DNA from 2 places in the Vreelandella piezotolerans genome. Region 1 is predicted to be linked to the other one. Evidence: predicted binding sites of a transcription regulator. Region 1 holds the regulator's gene; the other holds the start of a gene.
What was found. The regulator sigma-54, encoded in region 1, starts transcription at its own class of promoters, with help from an activator protein. The targets are predictions, from matches to a motif close to TGGCACNNNNNTTGCTNT.
Positions count from the first base shown of each region.

Region 1 (3,426 bases):
CGTCAGTTGATGCTGGCGCTGATGAGCTACTTGGTCGGTAATGCGGCGTCGCAGATCGTGTACGGAGAGTCGAGACGTATCGATCAATAAATCGGCGAGGTCGCGAATGTCATTCAGCGTCTCTTCTTCTTTGTTGATCGCTTCTTCCAGCGTCATGTCGCTATCACGGGTGAGGGGATGACGACGGCGAGTGGCCGAGTAACGCTCCAGCAAAATACGCGCATCGGTTGTCAGGTAGATCACCTGAAAACGAATTTCCCGGTGGCGCAATTCTTCAAGTAGCGCTGGCAGACGCTCCAGCGCAGTAGGTAAGTTGCGTGCGTCGATACTGACGGCAATCCGTGTGCGCTCACCCTGGGCGCGCAACTCGTCGATAAGCGAGCCCAACAGCATGGCAGGCAAGTTATCGATCGCGTAATAGCCAAGATCTTCCAGCGCTTGTAAGGCGATAGACTTACCGGAACCTGAACGGCCGCTAATGATCACCAGTTGCATAGCGTCTCTCTTGGCGTTTGAGCGTAAGAAGTAAAGACAAATTGAAGGAGTAGATCTGTTACGCAGCTTGTTCGCGTATCTTGGCCGTTATCAGCGTCAACAGTTCTTTTTGACTGCCTGCTTTGCGCAGCTGTTGGCGAGTATCGGCGTCGTTCATGATCGTCGCGACTTGTCCGAGCAAAGCAAGGTGCGTGTCATCGGCTTCTTCAGGCACCAGCAAAACGAACACGAGATCGACCGGGTCCCCATCGATGGCATCGAAATCGACGGGTTCCGCCAGTTTCAAAAAGCCAGCAATGGGGGCACTGCAGTGCGGGCTTCTTGCGTGGGGAATGGCAACACCGTTGCCAATCCCCGTGCTGCCAAGACGCTCGCGCCCAATCAAACGACTGAACACTTCTTGGCTGTCAAGGCTGGGCGTGTTTTGGGCGATGAAGGTGCTGAAAAACTCCAGCACCCGCTTTTTGCTGCCCCCGGGTACGTCATAAAGCACGCGCTCCGGGGGGAGAATGGTTTCCAACGTCATTGAGTTAACGCACACCTGCGCCTTGAGCGCGAGCTTGTGCTTTTTCCTTGTGTTTGACGAGTTGACGATCGATTTTGTCCGCAAGGGCATCGATGGCGGCATACATATCGTTATCGAGTGCCTCGGCATGAAGGTCAGCACCAGCGGCATGTAGCGTGCACGCTGCCTGCTGGCGCTCCTTTTCGACAGATAAGGTCACTTGTACCGTGGTGATATTGTCGTAGTGTCGTTCGACGCGTTCCAGCTTTTCGTTAACGTAGTCACGCAAGGCGTCAGTCAGTTCAACGTGATGACCAGTGATGTTTACTTGCATTGACGTGCTCCTTATCCATCGGGCTGTACTTCGATTGTAACCCTTTTTACGCTATTGCAAAGCCCTTGCGGTGAGTTTGTCACGACCAAGCGTTTAACTAGCGTAAACGGCGGCGCTCGCTCGAAGAGGGAATGCCCATCGACTCGCGATATTTCGCGACGGTACGTCGTGCCACGCTTATTCCGCCCTCTTCGAGAAGCGTCACCAAGCGACTATCGGAGAGCGGTTTGCCTGAGGGCTCCTCTTGAATGAGCTTTTTGATACGTGCGCGAATGGCCGTGCTCGAGTGGCTGTCGCCGCCGTCTTGGCCACTGACTTGACTGGAGAAAAAGTATTTCAACTCGAACACGCCACGCGGTGTATGAATGAACTTCTGTGTCGTCACGCGTGAGATGGTCGACTCATGCATCTCTACGGCTTCGGCGATGTCGGCCAAGATCAGCGGCTTCATGGCCTCTTCGCCGTGCTCTAGAAAGCCAATTTGGCGAGCGATGATTTCACGCCCCACGCGCAGCAAGGTGTCATTGCGGCTAGAGAGGCTTTTGATCAGCCAGCGCGCTTCTTGAAGGTGCTCTTTCAAGAACTGGTTGTCCTGGCTCTTGTCGGCGCGTTTGATCAAGCTGGCGTAGTCGGGTTGGATGCGTAGCCGTGGAAGAGCGTCCGGGTTGAGCTCTAAATGCCAGCCTTCGTTGTCATGGCGCACGACCAGATCGGGAGTGATGTAGCTATCGTCGGTCACGCCGTAGGCGCTGCCGGGTCGGGGATCGAGGCTGCGAATTAATCGAATGACGTCATCCAGCTGCTCATCGTCCAGGCTCAAACGGCGCTTGAGGAGGCGCATATCGTCTTTGCCTAGCGCCTCCAAAAACTGTCGTACCAGCCGTTTGGCTGGCATCAATAGCGGGGTGTCTTCCGGCAACGCAGCAAGTTGAAGCATCAGACATTCGCGCAGGTCGCGAGCGAATACGCCGGTCGGCTCGAACTGCTGCAAGCGCAGTAGGGTATTTTCCACTTCCCGTTGGCTCAAGCCGTCATGACCTTGTGCTTTGAGCCCTTCACGAATGTCGTTGAGCGGCTGGGTAAGATAACCATTGGCGTCCAGCGCATCGATCAGGCTCTCCGCAATTGCATATTCCCGTGAGCTGACATCGGTCATGGCCAGTTGCCACAGCAAATGGCCATGAAGGCTTTGGCCAGCGGCTTGGCGCTCGAAGTCGGGTCCTTCGCTACCACCGCTCAGACTGCCCATGTCTTGGTAGGTGTCCGACCAGTCGCTGTCGACGGAGAGTTCGTTGGGAATGCTGTCAGACCACTCGGCCTCTTGCGGCTCGCTGACTGCCTGCTCTCCAAACTCGTCCTCTTGCTCGAGCATAGGGTTGGCGTCAAGCGCTTGCTGAATTTCTTGACGGAGGTCCAGCGTAGAGAGCTGCAGCAGGGCAATGGCCTGTTGCAGCTGGGGTGTCATGGTCAGCTGTGTGCCGATACGCAATTGGAGAGAAGCTTTCATGACCATCTGAGAACCACTCGTTAATCAGAAAGCTCCACCCTAGAGCGAGTTATGGCTACGTGCAAGTGCAATAAGCATGCCACTAAAAGAAAAGTTTGGTCAGGCCTCGGTTTAGAGCCGGAAATCAGCGCCCAGATAGACGTCGCGGACCTTTTGGTTATTGAGAATCTCCTGGGCGTTCCCACTGGCGATGATGTGGCCATCGCCAACGATGTAGGCGATATCGCAAATATCCAGGGTTTCACGCACGTTGTGGTCGGTGATCAAGACGCCGATGTGGCGTTTTTTGAGTGCACGGATAATGGTTTTGATTTCGCCGACCGAAATAGGGTCGACCCCGGCAAAGGGTTCGTCGAGTAGAATGAACGCGGGCTCGGTGGCCAGCGACCGCGCGATCTCTACTCGACGGCGCTCGCCTCCTGAGAGGCTCATGCCTAGGTTGTCACGAATATGGGTGATATGAAAATCTTCGAGCAGTGACTCCAGGCGAGCTTCTCTGGCGCTGCGATCGAGCGTTTTGCGCGTCTCGAGGATGGCCATGATGTTATCGGCTACCGAGAGCTTGCGAAAAATCGAGGCCTCTTG
Region 1 covers NZ_CP048602.1:2,336,929-2,340,354, reverse strand. The annotation lists gene rapZ (RNase adapter RapZ) at 1-495, opposite strand, end outside; gene ptsN (PTS IIA-like nitrogen regulatory protein PtsN) at 554-1,021, opposite strand; gene hpf (ribosome hibernation-promoting factor, HPF/YfiA family) at 1,026-1,334, opposite strand; gene GYM47_RS10790 (RNA polymerase factor sigma-54) at 1,432-2,847, opposite strand; gene lptB (LPS export ABC transporter ATP-binding protein) at 2,953-3,426, opposite strand, start outside.

Region 2 (3,426 bases), 1.3 Mb from region 1:
CCTTGGGGTAAGCCAACATCGTGCACATGGCCCAGCGCGACCGGCTGGTGCTGTAAAGGGGTGCCGTCCACGCGGTAGTGAATGCCAAATCGTTGGCCAAGCTGGACCAGTGAGCGGTGGGTGATTTCGGGCGTGATGAGGCGTTCCTGCGGGGGCATCTGAGCCGTCGCTATCGTGAATGAGGCAGCCAATCAACGCACGATAGCACTATCGCGACGGGAGTCAATGATAGTGATTCTTGTTCGCTAATTTGGGGCAGCTCAGCCTGCCCCATTCTGAGCACAACGGCGGCTTACTCAGTATCGCCAGTGGACGGTTTATCGGACGTTGATTTCGTCGTCCCGGAGGGTTGCACAGGGGCGGGCGGCACTTCGGCTTCTACGGGCGTGGACGCGGTGTTGCTAGAGGCTTCTACGGCCGCTTCCAGGCTGGCCACTTGGCGCTCTAAGGCTTCAACCCGCGAGCGCGTGCGCTGCAGCACATCCATCAAAATATCGAAATCTTCCCGCGATACCAGCTCCAGGCGGTCAAAGGCGCCGCGTACCACCTGCTGGACACCTTTTTGAATATCTTCCGGGGCTTGCGACGCATTCTGCAGACGGTCGCCGATCTGCTGGGCTAAGCGGCTAATGCGATCTTGGGGCGCCATGGCTCTCTCCTTGAAAGGGCATGCATGAATATGAACTGCTTGTCAGTAAGGATACGCAACCCGGCGCCGATTCGCATGCGCCGCGTGTGAATTAAGCGTGGTGAGCGGGATGAATCAATGCATCGAAATGGAGCGGCTAGCTTTTATTAATGTTTATTAATGGTGCAAAGCCAGGGTGAGCCGCATTGGGTAGCACGTCTAAGCTACCGTGAATTGCTTATATAATTATTTTAAGTAATTGAAAGTTAATAATAAAAAAGCGGGTGGCACGGTATGCGCATTAGTAGGGCAAGCACTAAATTCGGGCGGCCATGCCGCTTTTCACCGAGTGGGACTGATCCAGCAGGGGAGATCCGGGATGAAACTCATCACCGCTATCATCAAGCCATTCAAGCTTGACGACGTTCGTGAAGCACTCGCCGACAACGGCGTTCAAGGGATTACGGTAACCGAAGTGAAAGGCTTTGGCCGCCAGAAAGGGCATACCGAACTCTACCGCGGCGCGGAATACGTGGTCGATTTTCTGCCAAAGGTGAAAGTGGAAGTCGCCGTGGACGATGCACGCCTGGAAAGCGTGCTGGACGCCATCTGTAACGCAGCGAATAGCGGCAAGATCGGCGACGGCAAAGTGTTCGTCACGCCGTTGGAAGATGTGATCCGTATTCGTACCGGTGAGCGCGGTGCAGATGCCGTGTAAGGGTAATGCTGGGCGGCTGATGATGTCGCCACGCTGCCACGTACATCTTCCAAGTACCTCTTCTTAAGTACCAACGGGGAACACCTCATGAATGAGTTAGCTGATTTGAGCTATGCGCTCGATACGTTCTATTTCTTGATCTGCGGCGTGCTGGTCATGTGGATGGCCGCTGGCTTCGCGATGCTGGAAGCGGGCTTGGTTCGCTCCAAGAATACCGCCGAAATTCTGACCAAAAACATCGCGCTGTTTGCGATTGCTTGCACCATGTACCTGCTGGTGGGTTATTACATCATGTACTCCAGCAGCGCAGGCGGTTTCTTGCCGAACTTGGGCTTCTTGATCGGTACCGAGAACAGCGTCGATGCGGTGCTGGCCGGTGGCGACGATGCGCCTTACTACTCCATGCGTTCTGACTTCTTCTTCCAGGTGGTGTTCGTTGCCACCGCCATGTCGATTGTCTCGGGTGCGGTTGCCGAGCGTATGAAGCTGTGGGCCTTCCTGGCTTTCGCCGTGGTGATGACGGCGTTCATCTACCCGGTGTCGGGCTACTGGACCTGGGGCGGCGGCTGGCTGTCCGAAGTGGGTTACTCTGACTATGCCGGTTCTGGCATCGTCCACATGGCGGGTGCGGCCGCCGCGCTGGCAGGTGTGCTCGTCCTGGGCCCGCGTAAAGGCAAGTACGGTAAAGACGGCTCTATCCATGCAATTCCCGGTGCCAACATGCCGCTGGCCACGTTGGGTACCTTCATCCTATGGATGGGCTGGTTCGGCTTCAACGGTGGTTCCGAGCTGAAAATGTCCGATATCGGCTCTGCCAACAACGTTGCGCAAGTATTCGTCAACACGAACGCTGCGGCAGCAGGCGGTGTGATTGCCGCTCTGGTGCTGGCTAAACTGTGGTTCCGTAAAGCAGATCTCACCATGGCGCTGAACGGTGCGCTGGCTGGCCTGGTCGCCATCACTGCGGATCCGCTCTCTCCTTCGGCGCTGGGTGCCGCCATCATCGGTGCGGTGGGTGGCCTGATCGTCGTCGCTGCGATCGTCACGCTGGACAAGCTGAAGCTGGACGATCCGGTGGGTGCGATCTCCGTGCACGGTGTGGTCGGTATCTGGGGCGTGCTGGCTGTGCCGCTCACCAATGGCGATGCCTCTTTCGGTGCGCAGTTAATCGGTATTGTGGGCATCTTTGGCTGGGTCTTCATCGCAAGCCTTGTGGTATGGCTGGTGCTGAAAGCGGTCATGGGCATTCGCGTGAGCGAAGAAGAAGAGTATGAAGGCGTCGATATCGCTGAATGCGGTCTGGAAGCCTACCCCGAGTTTAGCGTCAAGAAATAAGCTTGCGCTAATCATGTGAGCTGGCGTGCTCCTTGTGGCCTCCCCGAGTGGGAGGCCTTTTTGTCGTTGATGGATATGCGGTACGTCGAAGGTTATGAACTAGTGACGTTCGGATTTTTTATTCTCCGCCCTTGGCGGTGTATGCTTAATCGACTGGGTAACGGGCTTGGCTACGTGAGCGCCCCGCTAACCTCGATGGTTATGACAATCGGTTAATAACGCTGTCTGCATGACAGCGGGCCACCAAGCTAGAGGATGTCGCAATGAAATTGATCTCAGCCATTATCAAGCCCTTCAAGCTTGATGACGTACGCGAATCGCTCTCGGATATCGGCGTGCAAGGCATTACGGTCACGGAAGTGAAAGGCTTTGGCCGCCAGAAGGGCCACACGGAGCTCTACCGTGGCGCAGAGTACGTGGTGGATTTCCTGCCCAAGGTGAAGCTGGAAGTCGCCGTCGACGACGATATGGCCGAGCAGGTGATCGACGCGATTACCCAGGTCGCCAATACCGGCAAAATCGGTGACGGTAAAATCTTCGTGATGCCGCTCGAGCAGGTCATCCGTATCCGGACCGGCGAAACCGGTAAAGACGCTGTCTAACCACGGTGAATGGTAAGGCGTGAACAGTGAGTCGCGCTGAATCGACAAAGCCCCTGTGGATAATATCCACAGGGGCTTTGTGCATAAGGCGACGATGACACGGGCTACAATTTTCTATTCACCCTTCACCCTTCACCCTTCAC
Region 2 covers NZ_CP048602.1:3,667,127-3,670,552, reverse strand. The annotation lists gene GYM47_RS16845 (helix-turn-helix transcriptional regulator) at 1-158, opposite strand, end outside; gene GYM47_RS16840 (accessory factor UbiK family protein) at 293-649, opposite strand; gene GYM47_RS16835 (P-II family nitrogen regulator) at 1,008-1,346, shown strand; gene GYM47_RS16830 (ammonium transporter) at 1,434-2,681, shown strand; gene glnK (P-II family nitrogen regulator) at 2,945-3,283, shown strand.
Region 2: GYM47_RS16835 (P-II family nitrogen regulator) is a predicted target of sigma-54. The motif match lies at 914-931, and genes of this name have one in related genera.